2 regions of the Streptococcus pneumoniae genome follow, and region 1 is predicted to be linked to the other one. Evidence: predicted binding sites of a transcription regulator. Region 1 holds the regulator's gene; the other holds the start of a gene.
The links. The regulator NrdR, encoded in region 1, represses ribonucleotide reductase genes. The targets are predictions, from matches to a motif close to ACACNATATATNGTGT.

Region 1 (5,932 bases):
AGACTTTTTGCCTGGTCTCTTTTGTTCTATGAGTATGTTACATATCTAGGTAAAAATTATTTAAAGCAAATTAACCTTATTTCTCAAGATGTAGTAGGTTCCGAGATAAAAGATAGCTATGAATATGAGTTCTTTAACAATGGCTATACCTGCTCCCATATAGAAATGGTCATTGAGTCCTACCAGTGAATTGACATAGAAATTGGAACTAAGATTGAAGAAAAGTTCAATAAATCCAATGACGATTTGGATACCAATGTAGGCTGCAACAGCGAGTGCTGTACGGTATTCATTGAAAAGCTGTCCAATGGAAATAGCCAGGTAGATGCAGAGGATTCCTGAAATGGTATTTAGTAGGAAGGATATACCTGTAAGAAAGATCTGAGGGAGATGTGTTTCTACAAATGTAATCACATAAGAAAGAGGAATCCATTCTGGAGCTGTTAAAGCCAGAATAATAACAGCACTTAGAGCCAATACAGCGGTGCTAATCAATGACCAGATAAAGGCACCGATTAGTTTGGCTGTGATGATATGGTGTTCAGAAACTGGCAAGGTCAAAGTCAGATAGCCTTGTCGGTCGTAGACACTACCTTTGAAGCGTTTAATAATCAAGAAAATGGTTGAAATCGCAAGTGTAAGCATCAAGCCACCAAAGACTGTAGCTAGAAAAAGTAGCATAGTAGCCTGACTTTCTTGGTAAGGTAGATTTTTAAAGCCTTGTGTCTGTATTCCGATGAGGGCAGAAAGGACTAGCACGGCTGCGTAGAGGGCTAAATACCACTTGTTAACATTTTTAAATTCGTAGTGAACTAAATTCCAAAACATAAATAATCTCCTTTGCTTAGGCCTTAAATTCCTGACGGAAGAGTTGGTCAATGGATTCACCTGACTCGTAGCGAATATCATCTACATTTCCTTGACGGACGACTTTTCCGTCTTTTAGGAAGACAATTTCATCCAAGATTGGCTCGATATCAGAAATCAAGTGGGTAGAAATCAAAACGGTAGAAGTTGGTGAGTAGTTGTTGATAATGGTATTGAGGATATAAGCACGGGCTGCTGGATCCACCCCACCAATGGGTTCATCCAAAACATAGAGACGAGCATCACGGCTCATAACCAAAATCAGTTGAACCTTTTCTTTGTTTCCTTTTGATAGTTTCTTGAGACGACTATTTTCATCAATGCCCAGGTCTGCAAGTAGATGATGAGCGCGTTCAAGATTGAAATCTTTATAGAAGGTCTTGAAGTAGGTTAGGGCTTCTTTGACCTTCATTTGCTCATTGAGATAGGTCGTATCAGGCAAATAAGCTACAACGGCCTTGGTTGCTGGGCTTGGGTCCATGTCGTTGATGAGGACACGTCCTTGATCTGGTTGTAAGAGGCCATTAATTAGTTTAATCAGGGTTGTTTTTCCTGAGCCGTTTGGCCCAAGAAGGCCGACAATTTTTCCAGCTGGAATGTCAAGAGAAACATTTTCAAGGGCTGGTGTTGCTCCATATGATTTGGATACATTTTCAAATGCTAGTAATGACATAGGCTTAAACTCCTTTAATATAATCACTGACTACGCCTGGTAGTTCTTCTTTTTCATAGCCAAAATGGGTCATGGAGGAAACGAAGTGTTCCAATTCTTCTTCTGATAATTGTTTGCGTGACTGAGCGATTAGCTCCTTATCCTTAGTCACAAATCGTCCAGTTGTTCGCTTGCTGTAGACAAATCCTTCTCGTTCAAGGTCTGATAAGGCTCTTTGGATGGTATTGGGATTGACACCAGCCTCGCTAGCTAGCTCCCTCACGGTTGGAAGTTGTTGATTGGGTTCCAGTGTATGGGAAACAATCTGAAGCTTGATTTTCTCCATAATCTGTAAATAGATGGGTTTTTTGTTGTCAAATGTCCAGGACATCTTAGTCTCCTTTCTCTTATCCTTTTGTCTTAATTAAATAATACAACAAAACAAAAAACTTGTCAAGCAAAAAGAAGAATTGTTTTGGGAATCGCTTAAAAAATGGTATAATGAAAAGAAAACGATAAGGAGGGAAAGGATGCGTTGTCCAAAATGTGGGGCTACCAAGTCAAGTGTTATCGATAGTCGCCAAGCAGAAGAAGGGAACACCATTCGTAGAAGACGAGAGTGCGACGAGTGCCAACACCGTTTTACAACCTACGAACGAGTAGAAGAAAGAACCTTAGTGGTTGTTAAAAAAGATGGCACACGGGAACAATTCTCCAGAGATAAAATCTTTAATGGGATTATCCGCTCAGCCCAGAAACGTCCTGTGTCAAGTGATGAAATCAACATGGTAGTCAATCGTATCGAACAGAAACTCCGTGGTCGAAATGAAAATGAAATTCAAAGTGAGGACATTGGTTCACTCGTCATGGAGGAGTTGGCTGAATTGGACGAGATTACCTATGTACGTTTTGCTAGTGTCTATCGTAGTTTTAAGGATGTCAGTGAGTTAGAGAGCTTGCTCCAACAAATCACCCAGTCCTCTAAAAAGAAAAAGGAAAGATAAATGAAGCCAATTGACCGTTTTTCTTATCTAAAGAATAATCGGGTGTCGCAAGATACCTCATCTCTGGTACAGTGCTACCTCCCGATTATCGGTCAGGAGGCACTGAGCCTTTATCTTTATACAATCAGTTTTTGGGATAATGGTAGAAAGGAATATCTTTTTTCAAGCATTCTCAACCATCTTAACTTTGGGATGGATAGACTGATAAAATCATTGAAAATCTTATCTGCTTTTAATCTCTTGACCCTCTATCAAAAGGGGGATGTTTATCAGCTAGCCCTCCATGCTCCTCTATCTAGTCAAGACTTCTTGGAGCATCCTGTTTATCGCAGACTCTTAGAGAAAAAGATTGGCGATGTAGCTGTGGAGGATTTGAAAGTTGAAAGTGCTGATGGTGAAGAAATACCTGTCTCACTCAATCAAGTCTTTCCAGAATTGGCAGAACTAGGCAGTCAAGAAGACCTTGGTCTCAAGAAGAAAGTGGCCAATGATTTTGACTTGGAACATTTTCGCCAGCTGATGGTTCGAGATGGACTTCGTTTTGCGGATGAGCAGTCCGATGTCTTAAACCTCTTTGCTATTGCCGAGGAGAAGAAATGGACTTGGTTTGAAACCTATCAATTGGCCAAGTCAACAGCTGTTTCTCAGGTTATTTCAACCAAACGCATGCGTGAAAAAATTGCTCAAAAACCAGTTTCCTCTGACTTTAGTCTTAAGGAAACAACCATTATCAAAGAAGCCAAAAGTAAAACTGCCCTGCAGTTCTTGGCAGAAATCAAGCAAACACGCAAGGGAACCATTACCCAAACAGAAAGAGAACTCTTGCAACAGATGGCTGGCTTGGGCTTGCTGGACGAAGTCATCAATATCATTCTTTTATTGACCTTTAATAAGGTCGATTCGGCAAATATCAATGAGAAATATGCCATGAAGGTAGCCAATGACTATGCCTATCAAAAGATTCATTCGGCAGAAAAGGCAGTCTTGCGCATCCGTGAGCGAGGACAGAAAGCAAAAACACAAAAACAGAATCAGACTGCCCCAGTAAAAACCAATGTTCCTAAATGGAGTAATCCTGAATATAAGAATGAAACCAGCGAGGAAACTCGTCTGGAACTAGAACGTAAGAAGCAAGAACTATTAGCTCGATTAGAAAAAGGAGGAGATTAGATGGAAAGTGTCGGAGACGTACTCAAACGTCAACCCAGCCGTTTTTATTATCAAGATTTGGTCCAGAAAATCATGAAGGACCCTGATGTTGCGGCTTTTATCCAGCAAGAATCCTTGACTCCAGAGGAATTAAATCGCAGTATCTCCAAGTTTAATCAGTACATCACCGAGCGTGACAAGTTTCTCCGTGGGGATACGGATTATATTGCCAAAGGCTACAAGCCGATTTTGGTTAAGAATCATGGCTATGCAGATGTTTCATATGAAGAAACTCCTGAGCTAATCGCGGCTGAAAAAGAAGCGGCTATTAAGAACCGTCTCAAGTTAATCAATCTACCAGCCAGTCTCAAGAAAGCTAGTTTGGCTCAAGTTGACTTGGATGATTTGGGGCGCTTACCAGTTTTTGAAAAGCTACTAGCCTTCGTGGAGCAATATCCAGCTATTCGAAAAGGTCTTTACTTATATGGAGACTTTGGTGTGGGTAAAAGTTTCATGGTGGCGGCCTTAGCTCATGATTTATCAGAAAAACGTGGTGTTTCATCAACTCTCCTCCACTATCCTAGCTTTGTCATTGATGTCAAAAATGCTATCAGTGATGGCAATGTTAAGACCTTGGTGGATGAGATTAAGCTGTCTGAGGTCCTGATTTTAGATGATATTGGCGCCGAGCAATCAACCGTTTGGGTGCGTGACGAAATCCTGCAGGTCATTCTCCAATATCGGATGCAGGAAAATTTACCGACCTTTTTCACATCCAACTTCAACTTTGAAGATTTGGAGAAGCATTTTGCGAAAGTGAAACATGGAAATGACGAAACCTGGGAAGCCAGACGGGTCATGGAACGCATCCGTTATTTGGCTGAGGAGACTCGTTTAGAAGGAGTAAACCGTCGATGACAGAAACCATTAAATTGATGAAGGCTCATACTTCAGTGCGCAGGTTTAAAGAGCAAGAAATTCCCCAAGTAGACTTAAATGAGATTTTGACAGCAGCCCAGATGGCATCATCTTGGAAGAATTTCCAATCCTACTCTGTGATTGTGGTACGAAGTCAAGAGAAGAAAGATGCCTTGTATGAATTGGTACCTCAAGAAGCCATTCGCCAGTCTGCTGTTTTCCTTCTCTTTGTCGGAGATTTGAACCGAGCAGAAAAGGGAGCCCGACTTCATACCGACACCTTCCAACCCCAAGGTGTGGAAGGTCTCTTGATTAGTTCGGTCGATGCAGCTCTTGCTGGACAAAACGCCTTGTTGGCAGCTGAAAGCTTGGGCTATGGTGGTGTGATTATCGGTTTGGTTCGATACAAGTCTGAAGAAGTGGCAGAGCTCTTTAACCTACCTGACTACACCTATTCTGTCTTTGGGATGGCACTGGGTGTGCCAAATCAACATCATGATATGAAACCGAGACTGCCACTAGAGAATGTTGTCTTTGAGGAAGAATACCAAGAACAGTCAACTGAGGCAATCCAAGCTTATGACCGTGTTCAGGCTGACTATGCTGGGGCGCGTGCGACCACAAGCTGGAGTCAGCGCCTAGCAGAACAGTTTGGTCAAGCTGAACCAAGCTCAACTAGAAAAAATCTTGAACAGAAGAAATTATTGTAGAAAGTGAGAAATTATGGCCCTACCAACTATTGCCATTGTAGGACGTCCCAATGTTGGGAAATCAACCCTATTTAATCGGATCGCTGGTGAGCGAATCTCCATTGTAGAAGATGTCGAAGGAGTGACACGTGACCGTATTTATGCAACGGGTGAGTGGCTCAATCGTTCTTTTAGCATGATTGATACAGGAGGAATTGATGATGTCGATGCTCCTTTCATGGAACAAATCAAGCACCAGGCAGAAATTGCCATGGAAGAAGCAGATGTTATCGTTTTTGTCGTGTCTGGTAAGGAAGGAATTACTGATGCAGACGAATACGTAGCTCGTAAGCTTTATAAGACCCACAAACCAGTTATCCTCGCAGTCAACAAGGTGGACAACCCTGAGATGAGAAATGATATCTATGATTTCTATGCTCTCGGTTTGGGTGAACCATTGCCTATCTCATCTGTCCATGGAATCGGTACAGGGGATGTGCTAGATGCGATCGTAGAAAATCTTCCAAATGAATATGAGGAAGAAAATCCAGATGTCATTAAGTTTAGCTTGATTGGTCGTCCTAACGTTGGAAAATCAAGCTTGATCAATGCTATCTTGGGAGAAGACCGTGTTATTGCTAGTCCTGTTGCTG
Region 2 (5,932 bases), 760 kb from region 1:
CTGTATAGGGAATGCCTGCATTGAAGGACCAGGTCGCTACATTATAACACCCCTCGCAGTGAAACATACAGCCTGCTACATAGAGAGAGTTACGCACGCCTTCGCCATCAACAAAGTTAAAGGCCTTGTAGTCAATGATACGACCTTGACTAAGTTCCTCGCTTTTCCATTCTTGTGGTTTTGGATTATTCATTCGCTACCTCTATCCAATAACGCTCGACTCCATTGCGAGCATCCTCAAATATTCCACCATTTGCTAGAATGACTGCTCTGCTAGCAGGATTATTCACGCTACAGGTCACCAGAGCTTTCTTGATGTTCTTTTCCTTAGCAACTTGCAAGCCCTGACGGAGAGTCTCTTTTGCATAACCCTTGCCTCTTTCAGATGGACGGATGGAGTAGCCAATGTGGCCAGCATAATTCAGTAACCCCTCATTCAGTCTCAATCGCAGATTCAAAAATCCTAGAGCACAACCTGATTCACCAAACAATACGAACTGTATCGATGGAACGCGATTTTCAGGTAGCCATATTCCCATTTCTTTATTACGGTTACCTTCTAGCCACTCCTCGTAAGAAAAATCCTCAACATCCCAAAATCCTCCATCATGGGCTGATTGGCTCTTTTCAAACTCTGTCATCATATCTAAAACAGCTTTCTTATCCGCTAATCTTGGTCTGCGTAATTCCATCCTTACCTCCCACTATGAGAAAAGCGAGAGCTGGCTCTCACTTTTATTTTTTCTTGTTCTTGTTTAAAAATTGTTCTCTGAAGCTAAGCAAGCGTTCTTTCTTACCAGCTCCACCTTTAGAGTGTTTCTCGTGATAACGGGTCACTTGTGCGCGCCCCTTATCGTCTAGTTGATATTTTCCCATTTCATTTCTTTCTAATTTGTTACTTGATGCCCAGCTATTTTAATCGTTGAACCATTCATATGTTTGACACGCGCAGCGATTTCCTTGTGACGCCCGTTGACCATCGGTCTTGCTTGAGGATTACCTAGGTAGCCACAAGTTCGCTTCACCACATCTACTGTTTTAGGGTCGCTATTGCCACAGTTTGGACAAGCAAACCCTCTCTCAGTTGGTTCAAAATCCCCTTCAAAGTCACACTTGTAGCAACGGTCAATCGGAGTATTGGTGCCTAGATAGCCTACACGGTCATAAGCATAATCCCAGACAGCTTCCAAGGCCTTTGGATTTTGCTGAAGGACTGGATACTCACAATAATGGATGAAACCACCTGACGCACCTGCTTCTGGATAGACTTTCTCAAAGTCCAATTTTTCAAACGGTGTTGGATTTTTACGAACATCGTAGTGGAAAGAGTTGGTGTAGTATTCCTTGTCTGTGATATCAGGAATAGAGCCAAACTTGTCTATATCTAGTCGGCAGAAACGGTCTGTCAGACTTTCGGATGGTGTTGAGTAGATAGAGAAATGGTAGCCATATTGGTCTGACCACTCTTCTACACGGCGTTTCATATCGTGAATGATGTCTAGCGTGAATTCCTTAGCATCTGGATTACTTTCCCAGCTGTTACCAAAGAAAACTGTCGCTACTTCATACAAGCCGATATAGCCCAGCGAAACGGTAGCACGACGATTCTTAAAGAGCTGGTCAACACTTTCTTCTTTACCTAGACGATGGCCAAAAGCACCGTACTGATAAAGAATAGGAGCATTTGCTGGTGTCGCCTCTTTAGTGCGTTCGACACGGTAAACAAGAGCATCTTCTGCGATATTCATTCGCTCGTTGAAGATTTCCCAGAACTTATTCATATCACCTTCAGACTCAAGAGCAATACGAGGCAGATTAACCGTCACAACACCCAGATTCATGCGACCTGAATTGACTTCTACACCATTTTCACCCTTCCATCCTTGGAGGAAAGAACGGCAACCCATAGGCACCTTGAAGGATCCTGTCAAGTCAACAATCTTATCGTAAGATAAAACATCTGGATACATCCGTTTGGTTGCACACTCAAGAGCCAACTGCTTGATGTCGTAGTTGGGAGTTCCTTCCTCTAAATTAAGGCCTCTTTTCAGAGTGAAAATAAGTTTAGGAAAGATAGCCGTACGGTGTTCTGAACCAAGACCCTTGATGCGAATGTTTAAAATAGCTTTTTGAATTTCTCGTTCAAAACGACTGGTTCCCAGACCAAAACCTAACGAAGTAAAAGGTGTTTGTCCATTTGAAGTGAAGAGAGTATTGATTTCATACTCAAGAGATTGCATGGCATCGTAGATGTCCTTTTGCGTTTTCTTCCAAGCGTAATCTTCCCGTTTTTCAGGCAATACCCACTCTTCTGCATCTTTGAGATGTTTTTGATAATTCTTCTCTGCATAAGGCGCCAAAATTTCATCGATACGGTCAGCTGAACAGCCACCGTACTGGCTAGAAGCAACGTTGGCAATGATTTGAGAAATCTGTGCTGTCGCAGTCTGGATAGACTTGGGACTCTCTACCTCTGCATTTCCAATCTTAAAACCATTTTCCAACATACCCTTAAAATCAATCAAACAGCAGTTGGTCATAGGGGTATAGGGACTGTAGTCCAAATCGTGATAGTGGATATCCCCCTTTTGGTGGGCATTGGCTACGTGCTTAGGAAGCATTTGCAGTCCGATTGATTTCCCAACAATCCCTGCTGTCAAATCACGCTGAGTGTTAAAGACATCACTGTCTTTATTAGCATTTTCATTGACAACTGTCTGGTCTTTGTTGAGAAGTTTATGAATACTAAAGTTGATATCCGTCGCTTTTGAGCGCTCAAAATCCCTCTGTGTCCGATAAGTAATATACTCCTCAGCCAGCGCATATTCTTTGGCTTCAAGGAGTTCATGTTCTACGATATTTTGAATTTCGTAAATCTTAATTCCCTGTGGAAAGCGACTATGAATTTCTGTAATAATTCGCTCAGTCAGATCATTGAGGCGTTTTTCAACCAGGGGTGTCACATCCATAACCTTGTCAGCCGCCTTGTGGAGAGCCTTGTCAATCTTGTCCACATCAAATACAACACGTCTCCCATCTCGTTTCTCGACGAAGAGAGTTGGCAAAATTGTAATTTTTTCTTCTAGTGCAATCATACGCATGCTCTTTTCTAAAATGTTCTTTCTAAAAAGTATTATACCACTCTAAAAAGAAAAATCAATATCTTGTGTTAAAAATCCTAAAATTTTTAAAAATACACAAGATATTGATTTGGTTATTTAATTTTATAGACTTTAAACTCTGAGTAATCAGTCTTTACTTGTTGGTAATTTTCTTTTAAGAGTGTTTCCACTTCAGACCAGACTACCACCTTGTCATTTACCACAATCACCTTAGGTTGTTTTTCTTTCAAGTCATTAAGTAACTTATTACGATTTTCCTCAGTTGCTGTATAGTGCAACGGGGACAAAATCGCCGATGGCGACAAGCGCTCACTCTTACGATAAAGAGTCGCAGTATCATCCCATGCATAGATAGCATCTTCCGTATTTGTCTCCTCTTTTACCAAATCAGCAAGACGATTACGTTCTTGATAAGGTACTGGATAAAGGACAAACTTCATCAAAAAAGGAACAGACAAAAGATAGACAAACCCAAAAACTAGCAGATATAGATTTCCTTTGAAGAAACGACTCCATAGGCTAACTGGCGTTTCTCTTCGGCTTCTTCTAGCACTACGCCCCCTCTGTTGACTCTTAATATTGGTTACCAATAAAAGTAGGAAAACAGGGAAGACGACCATCAAATAAGAAGCGTGCAGAGGCTCTTGTGAAAAGAAAAGTAAAATCAAACCTAAAATTACCACAAGACTTGCAGGAACCGAAATGACGTATAGTTTAAAGGGTTTGGATTGAAAGAGACCTAAAAAGATACAAACCACAAATCCCAAACCAAGGGACAACAAGCCATAAAAAAACATATTCTCTAAAATTTTAGAAGTAAAATCAAAGCGAATACTGTCAATAGGATAACGAATACCACTAATCGCATCCCCAAAACTTCCTGTTGCAGCACTATAGTAGGCAGTTGGATAAAAGACAAGTGAAAAACCTAAAGCCACTGCAAGAAACTGATAAAACCCATGCGCAAAGCGTCTATGCCCAAGGTTAAAGACCAACAAGCCTAAACTCACTACAGCAATAAACAGGAGCGATGATAAGGGAGCAAAGAAAAATCCGCCTGCCAAAGCTAGCCCAATCCGTACAAATCCCTTATCATGGCTTGGATTGCTTAGGTAAGCCGCAACTAAACTAAAGGCTGCGAATAAGAAAGGAAGCGCTAAAAGAGTCGCATAGCCTCCACCAAAAGCAAGACCTGTAACTAGCATGTAAAAAATAGTCACCAGATGTCCAGCTTGGTCTCCTTGCTCTGTCAAGGTGTCCGCTGATCTAAAAAGGAAAAATCCTCCTGCTACCAAGGCTAACCACTCAAAGATGGCAAAGAAAAATCCGCCCTGACTCACGTAAGTCAGCAAATAATAAAGCAAACCTTGACTTCCATAATAGTCGCTGTAAATCTTCCCTGTCTGATGAAGCGCCCAACCTGCATAAAAATCCTGCACTTCTTGTGCACTCATTAAGTCGAGTAATAGCGGTACTCCTAGAGTTATCCCCGTTACAAGCGTACTCCATAGTAAAATTTTCACCAAAGGAAGACGACTTGATTCACGATGATGCGATTCTTGTTCAATTTGGTATTCTAGAGGTTCACGATTCTCCTTATGAACTTCTTCTACTCTACCATACACACTCATATCGTTTCTCCTATTCAATTTATCTGTCTTAGTATATCAAAAAGTCCTAGGATTGTCAGCTTGCGATGGCTGTTTGAGTGATTTTTTGCATAGTTTCACAAAGGTTTCAATTTCCCGAAAGCGGTGTAAATGTGTCTGTTTGAACTCAATCATATCATTCACTTCTTCCTTAGTTAGCATGAATTCCCCTCCTCTTTCTTTCTATTTGTAAAAGACAAGAAAAATAGGTCGGGTTTGTATCCTAAGTTCTAGATTTTTTATAAGATAGGGGCGAATAGTTGGGCGATTTCTTTTACAAGCTTTTGATACCAGCTCGTTTTGATAGAATGAGGATAGACTTCCTGAGAATCTGCAAATATATTTCGAAAATCTCGGGCGATTTCCCTTATAGAAGGAGTTTTATAGAGTAAGACTGCATTTTCATAATGGTGTACCAAGCTCCGGTAGTCGAGATTGATTGTCCCCACCACCGCAAAATCTTCGTCTACCAACATCTGCTTACTATGAATAAAACCTGGACTATACTCATAAATCCGAACACCAGCAGAAAGAAGGTCGGGATAAGCTCCTCTCGTGACTAACTGAATGAACTTCTTATCTGGTATGTAAGGGGTGATAATTCGAACATCGACCCCTCTCATAGCTGCATTTTTGATTGTCTCTGTTAAATCATAATCTATAATCAAATAAGGTGTCGTAATATAGACCGATTCTGTTGCTTGATTGATTAAACTCTGATAAACTTTTTTCCCTACCTGCGCTCGAAAAATTGGCTTGGGTCCACTTCCGTATGGAATGGTTAAACCGTCACTCGGGATAGAATGATTTTCTAAATGATATTGATCAAAATCACTAATTTCTCCTCGATTAATGTACCAAGTGGTCAAAAATAAGCGTGTCAGAGCTTTTACTGCTAGTCCGTCTAAGCGAATTCCACTATCCTTCCAATAACCAAATCTCTCGACGTGGTTAATGTACTCATCTGCCAGATTGACCCCACCAGTATAGGCTATCTGACCATCAACAATCAATATTTTTCTATGATCTCTGTTATTATAAGCCACTGTCAAACGAGGAATAACTTTATTGAATTTATGGGCCTCGATGCCCAGCTGACGAAGTCGATGTGCATAATCTCCTGTTAAAGTAGCCATACAGCCGATATCATCATAGAGCATC

Region 2: nrdD (anaerobic ribonucleoside-triphosphate reductase) is a predicted target of NrdR. The motif match lies at 3,155-3,170, and genes of this name have one in related genera.

What each region holds. Positions count from the first base shown of each region.
Region 1 covers NZ_LN831051.1:1,038,576-1,044,507, forward strand. Annotated here, with positions in the region: gene AT689_RS05585 (membrane protein) at 61-828, opposite strand; gene AT689_RS05590 (ABC transporter ATP-binding protein) at 845-1,540, opposite strand; gene AT689_RS05595 (GntR family transcriptional regulator) at 1,545-1,910, opposite strand; gene nrdR (transcriptional regulator NrdR) at 2,050-2,523, shown strand; gene AT689_RS05605 (DnaD domain protein) at 2,524-3,693, shown strand; gene dnaI (primosomal protein DnaI) at 3,694-4,590, shown strand; gene AT689_RS05615 (NADPH-dependent oxidoreductase) at 4,587-5,300, shown strand; gene der (ribosome biogenesis GTPase Der) at 5,314-5,932, shown strand, end outside.
Region 2 covers NZ_LN831051.1:276,469-282,400, forward strand. Annotated here, with positions in the region: gene nrdG (anaerobic ribonucleoside-triphosphate reductase activating protein) at 1-193, opposite strand, end outside; gene AT689_RS01415 (GNAT family N-acetyltransferase) at 186-692, opposite strand; gene AT689_RS01420 (hypothetical protein) at 736-876, opposite strand; gene nrdD (anaerobic ribonucleoside-triphosphate reductase) at 888-3,095, opposite strand; gene AT689_RS01430 (hypothetical protein) at 3,215-4,753, opposite strand; gene cls (cardiolipin synthase) at 5,011-5,932, opposite strand, start outside.